One region of the Kitasatospora sp. NPDC059599 genome, then DNA from elsewhere that is predicted to be linked to it. Evidence: riboswitches for the same ligand, from Rfam matches in the RefSeq annotation. Region 1 holds a riboswitch; the other holds the start of a gene.

Region 1 (6,859 bases):
GTCCGCGGTGCCCGGCGGACCGGCCGGAGGTTGTCCGTTTCGCGACATGATCTGGAAGCGTACGCGGTGGTGCCCCACCCGCGTCCTTTCCTAGCCTCTGAGGCATGAACCTCAACCACGCGCGAGTGTGCACCAGCCCCGAATGGGCCCGGCAGTTGCAGACCTCGGTGTTGCCCACGGTGACGGCCGGAGCCGAGTTGGGGACGGTGATGCTGGAGGTCGGCCCCGGTCCCGGTGCCGCCACCGACTGGCTGCGGCACCGCGTCGAGCGGCTCGTCGCGGTCGAGTACGAGCAGCCCGCCGCCGAGGCGCTCGCGGCCCGCTTCGCCGCCACCAACGTCGAGGTCCACCACGGCGACGCCACCGCGCTGTCCTTCCCCGACGACACCTTCGACTCGGTGGCCTGCTTCACGATGCTGCACCACGTCCCCACCCCGGCACTGCAGAACAGGCTGCTCGCCGAGGTCCTGCGGGTGCTGCGCCCCGGCGGCGTGCTGGTGGGCTCGGACAGCCTGCCCGGCGACGGGTTGCACCACTTCCACGAGGGCGACACCTACAACCCGGTGGAGCCGGCGGCCTTCCTGACGCGGTTGCAGACGCTGGGCTTCGTGGACCTCACCATCGGGGTGGGGGGCCGGTTGACCTTCGTCGCCCACAAGCCCGGCCCCGCGGCGGAGGACGACGGCGCCACCGGCATCCGCTGAGCGGCGGGCCCGTCCGTCCCTCCGCTGAGCGGCCGGGGGCCCGCCGGGGCGGGCACGGCACGCCGGCCGTGTCCGCCCCGGGGGTCCGTCCGTGTCCGGTCAGCCGGCGAGTTCCTCCCGCAGGCGGCGGGCGGCGGCGACCAGGCTGTCCAGGGAGGCGCGGGTCTCCGGCCAGCCGCGGGTCTTCAGGCCGCAGTCGGGATTGACCCACAGCCGGTCGGCCGGGATCGCGGCGAGGCCGGCCCGCAGGAGGGAGACGACCTCGTCGGTGTTCGGGACGCGCGGGGAGTGGATGTCCCAGACGCCCGGGCCGACCTCGCGCGGGTAGCCGGCCGCTGCCAGCTCCCCGGCGACCTCCATGTGCGAGCGCGTCGCCTCCAGGGAGATGACGTCCGCGTCGAGGTCGTCGATGGCCGTCATGACCGCGCCGAACTCGGCGTAGCACATGTGGGTGTGGACCTGGGTGTCGGCGCGGACGCCCGAGGTCGCCAGCCGGAAGGACTCGGTGGCCCAGTCCAGGTAGGCCGGGCGGTCCGCGGCCCGCAGCGGCAGGGTCTCGCGCAGGGCCGGCTCGTCGACCTGGACGACGGCGGCGCCCGCGGCCTCCAGGTCGGTGACCTCGTCGCGCAGGGCGAGGGCGACCTGGCGGGCGGTGTCGGCGAGCGGCTGGTCGTCGCGGACGAAGGACCAGGCGAGCATGGTGACCGGGCCGGTGAGCATGCCCTTCACCGGTCGGTCGGTGAGGCCCTGCGCGTAGCCGAACCAGTCGACGGTCATCGGGTGCGGGCGGGAGATGTCCCCGGCGAGGACCGGCGGCCGGACGTAGCGGGTGCCGTAGGACTGCACCCAGCCGTGCCGGGTGGCGAGGTAGCCGGTGAGCTGCTCGGCGAAGTACTGGACCATGTCGTTGCGCTCGGGCTCGCCGTGGACGAGGACGTCCAGGCCGGCCTTCTCCTGGTAGGCGATGACCTCGCGGACCTCGGCCGCCATCCGCTCCCGGTACGCGGTCGCGTCGATCCGGCCCGCCGTCAGGTCGGCCCGGGCGACGCGCAGTTCGGTGGTCTGCGGGAAGGAGCCGATGGTGGTGGTCGGCAGCAGCGGCAGGGCGAGGCGTGCGCGCTGGGCCTCGGCCCGCACGGGGTAGGGCTGGGGACGGCGGGCGTCGGCCCCGGTGACGGCGGCGACCCGGGCGCGCACGGCCGGGTCGCGGGTGATCGGCGAGTGGGCGCGGGAGGCGAGGTCGGCGCGGTTGGCGGCGAGTTCGGCGGTGATCGCGCCGGTGCCCTCGCGCAGGCCACGGGCGAGCAGCGCCGCCTCGGCGGCCTTCTGCCGGGCGAAGGCGAGCCAGCGCAGGATCTGCGGGTCGACGTCGCGTTCGGCGGCGGCGTCGAGGGGCACGTGCAGCAGCGAGCAGGAGGGCGCGACGTCGACCCGGTCGGCGAGACCGAGCAGGGTCGCCAGGGTGGCCAGCGACCTCTCCAGGTCGTTGATCCAGATGTTGCGCCCGTCGATCACCCCGGCCACCAGCCGCTTGCCGGGCAGCCCGCCCACGGCGGCGAGGTCGTCGAGGTTGCCGGCGGCCGGTCCGGTGAAGTCCAGTGCCAGGCCCTCGACCGGGGCCTTGGCGAGGACGGGCAGGGCCTCGCCGAGGCGGTCGAAGTAGCTCGCGACCAGGAGCTTCGGCCGGTCGGCGAGGGCGCCCAGGTCGCGGTAGGCGCGGGCGGCGGCATTCAGCTCGGCCGGGGTGCGGTCCTGGACGAGGGCGGGCTCGTCCAGCTGGACCCACTGCGCCCCGGCCTCCTTCAGGGCGGCCAGCAGCTGGGCGTAGACCGGCAGCAGCCGGTCCAGCAGGGTGATCGGCCGGAAGTCGGCGTCAACGCCGGGGGCGGGCTTGGCGAGCAGCAGGTAGGTGACGGGGCCGACCAGCACCGGCCGGGCGGTGTGGCCGTCGGCGAGGGCCTCGCCGAGCTCCGCGACGGCCTTGGCCGGGTTCGCGACGAAGACCGTGTCGGGGCCCAACTCGGGTACGAGGTAGTGGTAGTTGGTGTCGAACCACTTGGTCATCTCCAGTGGCGCGACGTCCTGGGTGCCGCGCGCCATGGCGAAGTAGCCGTCCAGCGGGTCGGCCTCGACGGCGTCCCGGTGCCGGGCGGGGATCGCGCCGACCGCCACGGTGGTGTCCAGCACGTGGTCGTAGAGCGAGAAGTCGCCGGTCGGGACCTCCCGGACGCCGGCCCGGGCGAGCTGGGCCCGGTTCTCCCGGCGCAGGTCGGCGGCGGTGGTCAGCAGCGCCTCCGCGGTGACCGCGCCCTTCCAGTACCCCTCGATCGCCTTCTTCAGTTCCCGGTTGCGGCCCTGGCGGGGGTAGCCGTGCACGGTGGCGAGGGTTGCCGCGGCTGCGGACTTCGTGGTCAAGGGACTCTCCTTCGCGAGTCTTGCTCCTCAGGGATCCGGAGACGACACGAGGGCGCGAAGGGATGACGGACCGGGCAGCGGCCGCCGCGGAACGTGCGGGGCCTGATCTGCCGGGTATGGTCGCCGACCCGCCCACGAGGTCACCGGATGGCCGCACGCGGATGGTCCGCGGGCGGGCAGTGGCAGGTCTTCGGACTCGCGGGCACGCCCACCCTGTCGAGGGCGGACACCTACTGGCCGTCGCTTCCCAGCCCCTCCCGGGCCCAGTGCGTATGACGGCGGTCGTTCCCACTCACCGCTGCGGGGCAGTCCCGGATTCCCACCGGGTTCCCTCTTGCGACGCGCCTGCCTGGCGGACAGGGCGAACCAGCTGCTCCGCCAGCTTAGGGGCAAACGGCGGGGGCCGGAGGGGAAATCATCTGCGGCGTCCGGATGGTGAGACTCCGCCGCCGTCCCTGGTGGTGCCGGACGCCCGTTCGTGCGGCCGGCGGCCGGGGGCGCGCTGCGGCTCCGCCGGGGGCGGCAGGAAGGCCCGGATGTCCGCGAGCAGTTCGGGCAGGCCCCGGCCGGGGTCGGGCCGCGCGGTCGGGTCGGTTGCCGGGGCGGCATGCGTCCCGGCGTCCGGGCCGGCGTCCTGGTCGGCATTCGTCCCGGCACTCGCCGGCCCGACCCGATCGGCGGGGACGCCCGCCAGCACCCGTTCGGCTTCGCCCAGCAGTTGCAGCGCCCGGTGGAGGTCGAGCCGCATCCGGGCCACCTGGGCCTGTGCCCCGCCCAGTTGACGGCGGGCGGATTCGAGACCGGCGTGCTGCTCCGGGGTCAGCAGGACCACGTCGGTCCCGTCCACCGTCGCCGTTCGGGGCTTCTCACGCTTGGGCATGGCGGCGGGACCTCCCGATTCAGGAGCGCACCGGCCCGGCGGGCAGCGGACCGGCGACCGGGCCCGCCGCGGCTCCGGTGCCGTCCGGGGCCTCGAAACGCACCGTGGGCTCGAAGTTGGCGCGGCGGGCCGCGCGGCGGAAGACGGTCAGCACGGCCGGCCCGACGACGAGCACGGCGGTGAAGGTGGTGACGGCGCGGCCGGTGTCCCAGCCGAGCGAGGTGGCGAGGTCGAACAGCAGGTAGCGGTGCCACTGCTCGGTGAAGGGCAGGCCCGGGAGGTAGGCGATCGAGCTGTTCGGGTCGGTGGAGAACGGCCAGAAGGAGAGGTTCAGCAGGAAGCCGAAGAGGTACCCGGAGAACGCCCCGTACCCGGCCAGCATCGGCACCTCCCAGCGCCGCCGGGCCGGCGGGAGCAGCCCGGCGAGCATGCCGACGAAGGCGCAGCCGAACATCTGGTAGGGCATCCAGGGGCCGACCCCGCCGGTGAGCAGGGCGGAGGCGAACAGCGAGGTGCAACCGAGGGTGAAGCCGAAGCCGGGGCCGAAGACCCGGCCGGCCAGGACGAGGACGAAGAAGACCGTCTCCACCCCGGCCGTGCCGGCGCCGAGCGGGCGCAGCCCGGCGTTGACGGCGGACAGGACGCCGAGCATGGCGAGGGCCTTGGCGTCGATGCCCCCGGCCGAGATCTCGGCGATGACGACGGCAAGGACCAGGACGAGGAGTGCGCCGAAGATCAGCGGCGGGGCGTAATTGGAGCCGAACGTCCCGGGGGCGACGACGAACGGCCAGGTGAAGGCGACCAGGCCGATGAAGGCGGCCAGGGCGACAACGATCCGGGCCCGGCCGGGGATCCGGACGGCGGTCACCGGGCCGTCTCCACGGCTTCCAGCACCCCGGCGACCTGATCGACCGTCAGGTAGCCGAGCGGGGCGAGGATCTTGGCGGTCTGGGGGGCGAAGGTGGGCGAGGCGACGATCACCTCGGCGGTGGGGCCGTCGGCGACAACCTCCCCCTCGGCCATCACGACCACGCGGTCGGCGGCGGAGGCGACGAATTCGACGTCGTGGGTGGAGACCACGACGGTCCGGCCCTCGGCGGCGAGGGCGTCCACGATGCGGGTGAGCGCCGCCTTCGCCCGGTAGTCGAGCCCCCGGGTCGGCTCGTCCAGCAGGACGACCCGTGGTGCGGCGGCCAGTTGGATCGCCAGGACGAGCGCCAGCTGCTGCCCCTCGGAGAGGTCCCGGGGGTGGGTGTCGTCCGGGATCCCGGGGGCCAGGCGGTCGAGGAGCTGCCGCGCGGTCGGCCCGACCGCGCGCTCGGATTCCAGGTCGCCCTGGGCGAGTTCCTGCGCCACCGTCTCCAGGTACAGCAGGTCGGTGGGGGTCTGCGGGACGAGCCCGACCAGCTGCCGGGCCCGGGCGGCGGGCAGGCGCTTGGGGTCCGCGGCCGGGCCTCCCCCGGTGCCGGTGGCCTTGACGCTGCCGCCCTGGCGGGGGCCGGAGCCCTGCAGGGCCCACAGGAGCGAGGACTTCCCGGAGCCGTTGCGGCCCATCAGCGCCGTGACCTCGCCCGCGCGCAACGCCAGGTCGACGTCCCGGACGGCGGCGACCGGACCGTACCGGACGACCACCCCCCGGGCGTCCAGCACCCGTTCCCCCGCCGCGGCTGCCCGGCGCGGCGGGGGAACGGGCACGTCGGTGAGCCGCTGCCGCAGCGGGGCCGCGGCGCGGCGGGCGTCCCGGACGGACAGCGGCAGCGGCTGCCAGCCCGCCAGCCGGCCGAGGCCGACGACGGGCGGCGCGATCGCGGTGCTCCGGAAGACCTCCGCGGGCGGCCCGTGCACCACCGTCCCGTCGCCGGGCAGGTAGGCGACCCGGTCGGCATACTGGACGACGCGTTCCAGGCGGTGTTCGGCGAGCAGGACGGTCACGCCGAGGTCGTGGACCAGCCGGGTGATCGCGGCCAGCACCTCCTCGGCGGCGGTCGGGTCGAGCGCGGAGGTCGGCTCGTCCAGGACCAGCACCCGTGGGTGCGCGGTGAGCACCGAGCCGATGGCGACGCGCTGTTGCTGGCCGCCGGAGAGCTCGTGCAGGGCGCGGTGGCGCAGGTCGGCCAGGCCGAGCAGGTCGAGGGTCTCCTCGACGCGCTTGCGCATGACCTCCGGCGGGATCGCCAACTGCTCCATGACGTAGGCCAGTTCCTCCTCCACCGTGTCGGTGGTGAAGCCGGCCAGCGGATCCTGTCCCACCACGCCGACCACGTCGGCGAGTTCGCGCGGCGGGTGGTCGGCGGTGTCGCGCCCGTCCACGGTGACCCGGCCGCGCAGGGTACCGCCGGTGAAGTGCGGCACCAGGCCGTTGACGGCGCCGAGCAGGGTGGACTTGCCGACGCCGGTTCGGCCGACCACCAGGCAGAGCTCACCCTCCGGGACGTACAGGTCGACGTCGTGCAGGACGGGCGTCGTCGCGCCGTCGTACACCACGCCGACCCGGTCGAATCGGATCACGTGCTCACCTCGGAGGTCGTGCGGTCGGTGCAGGTCGTGCGGTCGGTGCGGTCGGTGCGGGTCGTGCGGTCGGTGCGGTCGGTGCGGGTGGTGCGGTCGGTGCGGGTGGCCGGACGCGGCCCGGGCACGCCGGCGGGCTCGGGCGTGCGGCCGGGCGGCGGCGAGACGATCCCGGCGGCGCCCGCCAGCAGCAGGGCGAGCACCGGGACGAGCGGCAGCGCCGGCCAGGTCAGCGGGTACAGGGACGGGTTGAGGTCGGTGGCGTCGTAGCCGACGGTGGCGAACAGCAGGACGGCGGCGGTCACCCCGCAGCCGGCCACCGCCCATTCGGCGGCCCGCCAGCGGTCCGGCC
Region 2 (6,859 bases), on a different contig from region 1:
TGCGACGCAGGGTGGCAGACCCTTTCCCGGACTCCTCCGGTCCGCTCAGCGGCTGCCGGCGGCGGCGAGGGCCTCGTCGGTGAGCCGGTACACGGTCCACTCGTCCATCGGCACCGCGCCGATCGACTTGTAGAAGTCGATCGAGGGCTGGTTCCAGTCCAGCACCGACCACTCCACCCGGGAGTAGCCGCGCTCCACGGCGATCCGGGCGAGCTCCAGCAGCAGCGCCTTGCCGTGGCCGCCGCCGCGGGCCTCCGGTCGGACGTACAGGTCCTCCAGGTAGATCCCGTGGGTGCCGCGCCAGGTCGAGAAGTTGCGGAACCAGAGCGCGAAACCGACCGGCCGGCCGGCCGCATCCTCGGCGATCAGGCCGAACACCGCGGGCTCGGCGCCGAACAGCGCCCCGTGCAGCTGCTCCTCGGTGGCCACCGCCTCGTGCGGGGCCTTCTCGTACTCCGCGAGTTCACGGATCATGGCGTGGATGACGGGAACGTCGGTGGCGACGGCGGTGCGGATCATGTCTGCGAGCCTACTGCTCGGGCCCCGTCTCGTCCCAGGCCTGGATGGAGGTCTGGTCGACGATCCGCCCGTCCCGCAGGTCGGCCATCGAGGCCATCAGGACCCGGACGCCGTCGGGGTAGCGGCAGGACTCCAGGAAGGCGACGTGGTCGTCCTGGACGACCACCTGCTCCAGCTTGTGGGTCATCTCGCGGCCGTAGATGTCGCCCAGCATGGCGCCGATCTCCTCCCGCCCGTGCATCACCAGGGGGTGGCTGGGCTGGGTCTTGCGGTCGACCATGCGCAGTTCGGCGTCCTCCGCGTAGAGCGCCAGGAGGGCCTCGGCGTCGCAGCGCTCGATGCCCTCGCGCAGCGCGCGGGTGTCGAAGGCGGCGGGGGCCGCCATGGTGGTCATGATCTCGCTCCTCCGGTCGGGGTCCGTCGGCTCGTACTCCGAGCGTACGCCCGGCGCCGCCGGCCGGAGGAGCGGTCGGTCCCGACCGTCAGCGGGCCGGCACGGTGCGCAGGTAGTCGGCGAGGGCCTCGATCGCGGCCGGGTTGCGCGGGCTCTCCACCAGGTCGACGTAGTCCAGGACGAAGATCCGGTCGTTCCTGATCGCGGAGACGCCGGCCAGCGGCGGGAAGGACTTGAGGAACCTCCGCTTCTCCTCGGCGTCCGGGGTCGCGTAGTCGTTGATCACGATCACCTCGGGGTCGCGCTGCACCACGCTCTCCCAGCCGGCGGTGACCCAGGTGTCGGCGAGGTCGCCCATGATGTTGGTCCCGCCGGCGTTCGCGATGATCCGGTGCGCGGCGGCGAACTTCCCGGCGGTGTACGGCTTGTCCTGCCCGCTGTCGTACAGGAAGACGGACGGGCGGCGCTCGGGCTGCGGGACGGCGGCGATCCGGGCCCTGGAGTCGGCGATCAGCCGGTCGGCGCGGTCCTTGACGTCGAAGATCTCGCCGAGGTTGGCCAGGTCGGTGTAGAGCGCGTCCAGCGGGTCCATCACGCCGCGCTCGCCGCCCCTGCCGCTGCGGCAGGACTCGCTGAGCACGTACGAGTCGACGCCGAGGGCCTTGAACGCCTGCGGGGTGACGCCGCTGCCCTCGTCGAAGCCGTAGTGCCAGCCGGCCAGGACCAGGTCGGCCCGTGCGTCCAGGGCGATCTCCTTGGTGAGCGTCTTCTTGGAGAGCCACGCGGTCTGCTGGTAGCCGTCCTTCCAGGGCACCCGGTCGACCTTGCCCTTGTCGTCGGGCATGACGTAGCCGGCCATCCGGTCGGCGAGGCCGAGGGAGAGCATCAGCTCGGTGATGTTGACGTCGTTGGTGACCGCCCGGGCCGGCTTCTGCGCGAAGGTCAGCTTGTCGCCGCAGTTCTCGACGGTCACCGGGTAGTGGGCGGAGCCGGTGGCGGCCTCCTTCGGGGCGATCTGCGCGCCGCAGGCGGTGAGCCCGAGGGCGAGCAGGGCGGTGGTGGCAACGGCCTTGGTGCGCACGGTGGTTCCTTCGGTGGTTCAGGCTCCGGGGGAGCGGTCGGAGCGGTCGGAGCGGTCGGGGCGGTCGAGGCGGTCGAACAGCAGCTGGACGGCGCCGGTCTCCGGATGCCGGACCGGGGTCGCCCGGACGCCGAACACCCCGGCCAGCAGGGTGGGCGTGAGCACCTCGACGGGCGGCCCGGAGGCGACGATCCGGCCGGCCCGCAGCACGTACAGCAGGTCGCAGTGGCCCGCCGCCAGGTTGAGGTCGTGCAGCGCGGTGAGCACCGTCGGTCCGGCCTCGCGGGCCAGCGCCAGGACCTCCAACTGGTGGGCGATGTCCAGGTGGTTGGTGGGCTCGTCGAGCACCAGCAGGCGCGGCTCCTGGACCAGCGCGCGGGCGAACAGCACCCGCTGCTTCTCGCCCCCGGACAGGCTCAGGAAGCCCCGTCCGGCGAGGTGGTCCGCCCGGACCCTGCGCAGGGCCCCGGCGCAGCGCTCCCGGTCCGCGTCGGTCGGGGCGCCGAACCCGCGCCGGTGCGGCAGCCGGCCCATGGCGACCACCTCGGCGACGGTGAAGTCGAACTCGGCGGAGTGCTCCTGGGTCAGCGCGGCCACCCGTCGGGCGGTCGCGCGCGCGGAGAGCGCGTACAGGTCGTCGCCGTCCAGCCGGACGGCGCCGCCGGCCGGCTTCAGCACCCGGTAGACGCAGCGCAGCAGGGTCGACTTGCCGCTGCCGTTCGGGCCGACGAGGCCGACCACCTGCCCGGCGGCCGCCGCCAGGCTCACCTCGTGGACCAGCCGGGTGCCGGCCAGTTCCACCGAGACGGCTTCGACGGCGAGGTCCTGGGCCCGCGCCCGGCCGGCGGTCTCCGTCCGGCCGGCGGTCCCGGTCGGGTCGGCGGGGCCGGCGGGATGGGCGGGATCGGGCATCCGGGGCACCCCGTTCGAGTCGGTCACCGTCGGCCTCCGAAGGCGTGGCCGCGCCGGCGCATCATCAGCAGGAAGGCGGGCACGCCGAGCACGGCGGTGAACACCCCCACGGGCAGTTCGGCGGGCGCCAGCAGGGTGCGGGAGGCGATGTCCACCCAGACCAGCAGCAGCGCGCCGGCGAGCGGTGCGACCAGCAGCACCCGGCGGTGCGCGGCGCCGACCAGCATCCGTGCCAGGTGCGGCACCAGCAGTCCGACGAAGCCGATCGCCCCGCTGACCGCGACCACCGTGCCGGTGACGGCGGCGGTCACCACGAACAGCTCGCGCCGCAGCCGGTCCGGGTCCACGCCGAGCGAGGCGGAGGTCTCGTCCCCCATGGCGAGCCCGTCGAGCCGGCCGGCGGCGCAGCCGAGGTAGGTCAGCCCGGCCAGCACGGTGCAGCCGGCGATCGGCACCGAGCCCCAGGTGGCGCCGCCGAGGCTGCCGAGCAGCCACATCATGGCGTCCCGGGCGGCTTCGCCGCGGTCCGCGGCGAAGACCATCAGGGTGGTGGCGGCGGAGAAGCCGTAGGAGAGCGCCGTGCCGGTGAGCACCAGTCGCAGCGGGGTGAGCCCGTACGCGGTGCGGGCGGCGAGGTAGACCAGCGCCATCGCGACCAGCGCGGAGCCGAAGGCGGAGGCGGAGACCGCCCACGCCCCGAGCGAGGCGAAGGCGCCGAACAGCAGGACGGCGTTGGCGCCGACGGCCGCGCCGGAGGAGATGCCGAGGACGAACGGGTCGGCGAGCGCGTTGCGCACCAGCGCCTGGACGGCGACGCCGGTCGCGGCGAGTCCGGCGCCGACCACGGCGGCCAGCACGGTGCGGGGCAGCCGGATCTCCCAGACGATCGCGTACGCGGCCGCCTCGTCGGCGTCCAGCCGACCGCCCGTCAGACCGGCGGTCAGCAGCCGCAGCACGCGGGGCAGTGCGATGCCGGAGGACCCGAACGCCACCCCGCAGACCAGTGAGAGCAGCAGCGCGGCGGCGAGGCCGACGGCGAGTGGGACGGCGGGTATTCGGCGGACGGGCGGGCCGACCGCACGGGTCGTGGGTGCGCGGTTCACGGGTGCGCCTTGCCTCGGGCCGCGGGTGTGCCGGGGCGGGCGCGGGCCGCGGGCGTGCCGGGGCGCCGTTCCCCTCGCAGTCCGCGGCGAGTTGTCGGGAGGTCAGCGACCGGGGGCGATCGGGCTGGCGCGGCCGCACCGCTGGTGCGGGCCGTGCTCACCGTTGCGGGTCAGCGCCGGATTCACACCGGACTTCCCCCTCGGACGCCCTGGCAGCATAACAGTCACTCAGGGCAGGCAACCCTTACCGGGTCGGTCCGGGCGTGGACGCACGACCGCCCCCGTCCGGCGGTGCGGACGGGGGCGGTCGGGTGGCGACGCGTCAGGCTCAGGCCTGCTTGGTCTCCCAGAAGATCTTGTCGACCTCGGCGATCAGGTCCAGCAGGGCCTGGCCGGTGGCCGGGTCGGTGGACGCCTTGGCGGCCGAGGCGGCCTTCAGGGTGTCGTTGATCAGCTGGTGCAGCTGCGGGTACTTCTCGAAGTGCGGGGCCTTGAAGTAGTCGCTCCACAGCACCGAGATGTGGTGCTTGACGGCCTCGGCGCGCTGCTCCTTGATGATGACGGCGCGGGCCCGGAAGTGCGGGTCCTCGTTGGCCTGGTACTTCTCCTGGGTGGCCTTGACGGACTCGGCCTCGATCCGGGCCTGCGCCGGGTCGTACACGCCACAGGGCAGGTCACAGTGGGCGTGAGCGGTGGCACGCGGTGCAAACAGACGAGAGAACATGGGAGTCCTTCCTTAGATCGTCTTCCCGCGCCCGAGATTACCCTTCCGCCCTCGTGGTTTCGCGATCGGGCGGTGGGCCTAGGGCAAAAGGCGGACCCGGAACCGGGGTATTCCGGACATCGAACAGGTGACGCTCCGTACGGCAGACTGGGGGCCGGCGGCGCGGGAGGAGGAGTCGTGGCACGGAGCACGGAACCGGGGGGACGGGACCGGGGCGGCGCGCTGCCGTTGGGGCTGGTCGACGTGGCGGGCCGGTCGATGGTCCCGACCCTGCACGAGGGCGACCGCCTGCTGGTCCGCTACGGCGCGCCGATCCGGCCGGGGGCCGTGGTGCTCTTCCGGCACCCCTTCCAGCAGGACCTGCTGGTGGTGAAGCGGGCCGCCGAGCGCCGGTCCGGGGGCTGGTGGCTGCTGTCGGACAACCGCCCGGTGGACAGCGACAGCCGCAGCTACGGCGCGGTCCCGGACGACCTGGTGCTCGGCCGGGTGCTGCTGCGGCTGCGCCCGAGCCCGGCCTGGCTGGCGCCGGGCCGCCGGCTGGAGCGGCTGCTGCTCTCCCCGCGGCTGGCCCGGGTGCCGGGCCTGGCCCGGCGCCTCGGCGTCTGGGTGGAGGAGGTCTGATCCCGGGCGGCCGCCCGCCCGGTTGCGCCCCGTCGCCCGGTTGCGCCCCGTCGCCCGGTTACGCCCCGCCGCCCGGTTGCGCCCCGTCGCCCGGTTGCGCCCCGCCGCCCGGTTGCGCCCCGCCGCCCGGTTGCGCCCCGTCGCCCGGTTACGCCCCGCCGCCCAGTGCGGCCTCCGCCTCCTGGCGCTTGCGGGCCCGGTAGGCGGCCACGTTGGCCCGGGTCGCGCAGCGGTCCGAGCAGTAGCGCCGGGAGCGGTTGGTCGAGGTGTCCAGGTAGGCGTTGCGGCAGGGCGCGGCCTGGCAGATGCCCAGCCGGTCGGCGCCCAACTCGGTGAGGTGGACGGCCAGGCCCATGCAGGCGACCGCGCTGAAGTGCGCGGTGGCGGTCGGCGAGTTGTCGGCCAGGTGCAGGTGCCAGCGCGGCCGTCCGGCGTCGTCCAGGTGGTCGTGCCCGGAGATCAGCGGGCTGACGGGGTACTCCATCAGCAGGCTGTTCAGCAGGTCGACCCCCCGGGTCTCGTCCCCTTCGGCGGCGGCTTCGAAGACCCCGCGCAGCCGGGTCCGCACCGCCCGCAGCCGGGGCAGGTCGGACTCGTCGGCGAGCGCGGCGGCCCGCGACGAGTCGGAGAACAGGGCGCGCACCGCGTCCACGGAGGTCAGCGTGTCGGTGCCGCGCTCGGGCTCCTCGGTGTTCACCAGTCGAACGGCGAGATCGGCGTACGAGGCGAGCTCCACGGCGGTCCTTCCAGAAAATCGGTAACGGGCTGACTGCTTCCAGCCTATTACCCGTGCGGTGCCCCAACGACTCGGGCGAGCATCGGCGCCCGGCAGGAGCTGCCAGCCGGGCGCCGACGGTGACGGTTCAGAGCACCTTGGACAGGAAGGCCTTGGTGCGTTCGTGCTGCGGGTCGGTGAGGACGTCACGGGGGTTGCCGGACTCGACCACCACGCCGCCGTCCATGAACACCAGCGCGTCGCCGACCTCGCGGGCGAAGCCCATCTCGTGGGTGACGACGATCATCGTCATCCCCTCCTCGGCCAGCCCGCGCATGACGTCCAGCACCTCGCCGACGAGCTCCGGGTCGAGCGCCGAGGTGGGCTCGTCGAAGAGCATCAGCTTGGGCTTCATGGCCAGCGCGCGGGCGATCGCCACGCGCTGCTGCTGGCCGCCGGAGAGCTGGGAGGGGTAGCTCTTCGCCTTGTCGGCGAGCCCGACCCGCTCCAGCAGGGCCATGCCGCGCTCGCGCGCGTCGGCCTTGGACTCGCCCTTCACCTGGATCGGAGCCTCGGTGATGTTCTCTATGGCGGTCATGTGCGGGAACAGGTTGAAGCGCTGGAAGACCATGCCGATGTCACGCCGCTTGAGCGCGACCTCGCGGTCCCGGAGCTCGTAGAGCTTGTCGCCCTTGCGCCGGTAGCCGACCAGCTCGCCGTCCACGGAGAGCAGCCCGCCGTTGATCTTCTCCAGGTGGTTGATGCACCGCAGGAAGGTCGACTTGCCGGA

Evidence for each region. A riboswitch is a leader RNA that binds a small molecule or an ion and turns the genes downstream of it on or off. The one in region 1 is predicted to bind cobalamin.
Region 2: linked by a shared signal. The riboswitch ahead of ACFV04_RS33040 (FecCD family ABC transporter permease) and the one ahead of metE (5-methyltetrahydropteroyltriglutamate--homocysteine S-methyltransferase) in region 1 are both predicted to bind cobalamin.

The regions. Positions count from the first base shown of each region.
Region 1 covers NZ_JBHWCL010000169.1:8,704-15,562, reverse strand. Annotated here, with positions in the region: gene ACFV04_RS37660 (AraC family transcriptional regulator) at 1-48, opposite strand, end outside; gene ACFV04_RS37655 (class I SAM-dependent methyltransferase) at 105-704, shown strand; gene metE (5-methyltetrahydropteroyltriglutamate--homocysteine S-methyltransferase) at 804-3,119, opposite strand; cobalamin riboswitch at 3,300-3,488, opposite strand; gene ACFV04_RS37645 (hypothetical protein) at 3,535-3,999, opposite strand; gene ACFV04_RS37640 (ECF transporter S component) at 4,019-4,867, opposite strand; gene ACFV04_RS37635 (ABC transporter ATP-binding protein) at 4,864-6,507, opposite strand; gene ACFV04_RS37630 (CbiQ family ECF transporter T component) at 6,504-6,859, opposite strand, start outside.
Region 2 covers NZ_JBHWCL010000128.1:7,728-14,586, forward strand. Annotated here, with positions in the region: gene ACFV04_RS33020 (GNAT family N-acetyltransferase) at 46-519, opposite strand; gene ACFV04_RS33025 (nuclear transport factor 2 family protein) at 530-913, opposite strand; gene ACFV04_RS33030 (ABC transporter substrate-binding protein) at 1,002-1,994, opposite strand; gene ACFV04_RS33035 (ABC transporter ATP-binding protein) at 2,013-2,933, opposite strand; gene ACFV04_RS33040 (FecCD family ABC transporter permease) at 2,930-4,009, opposite strand; cobalamin riboswitch at 4,102-4,250, opposite strand; gene sodN (superoxide dismutase, Ni) at 4,338-4,733, opposite strand; gene sodX (nickel-type superoxide dismutase maturation protease) at 4,992-5,354, shown strand; gene ACFV04_RS33055 (CGNR zinc finger domain-containing protein) at 5,503-6,090, opposite strand; gene ACFV04_RS33060 (amino acid ABC transporter ATP-binding protein) at 6,218-6,859, opposite strand, start outside.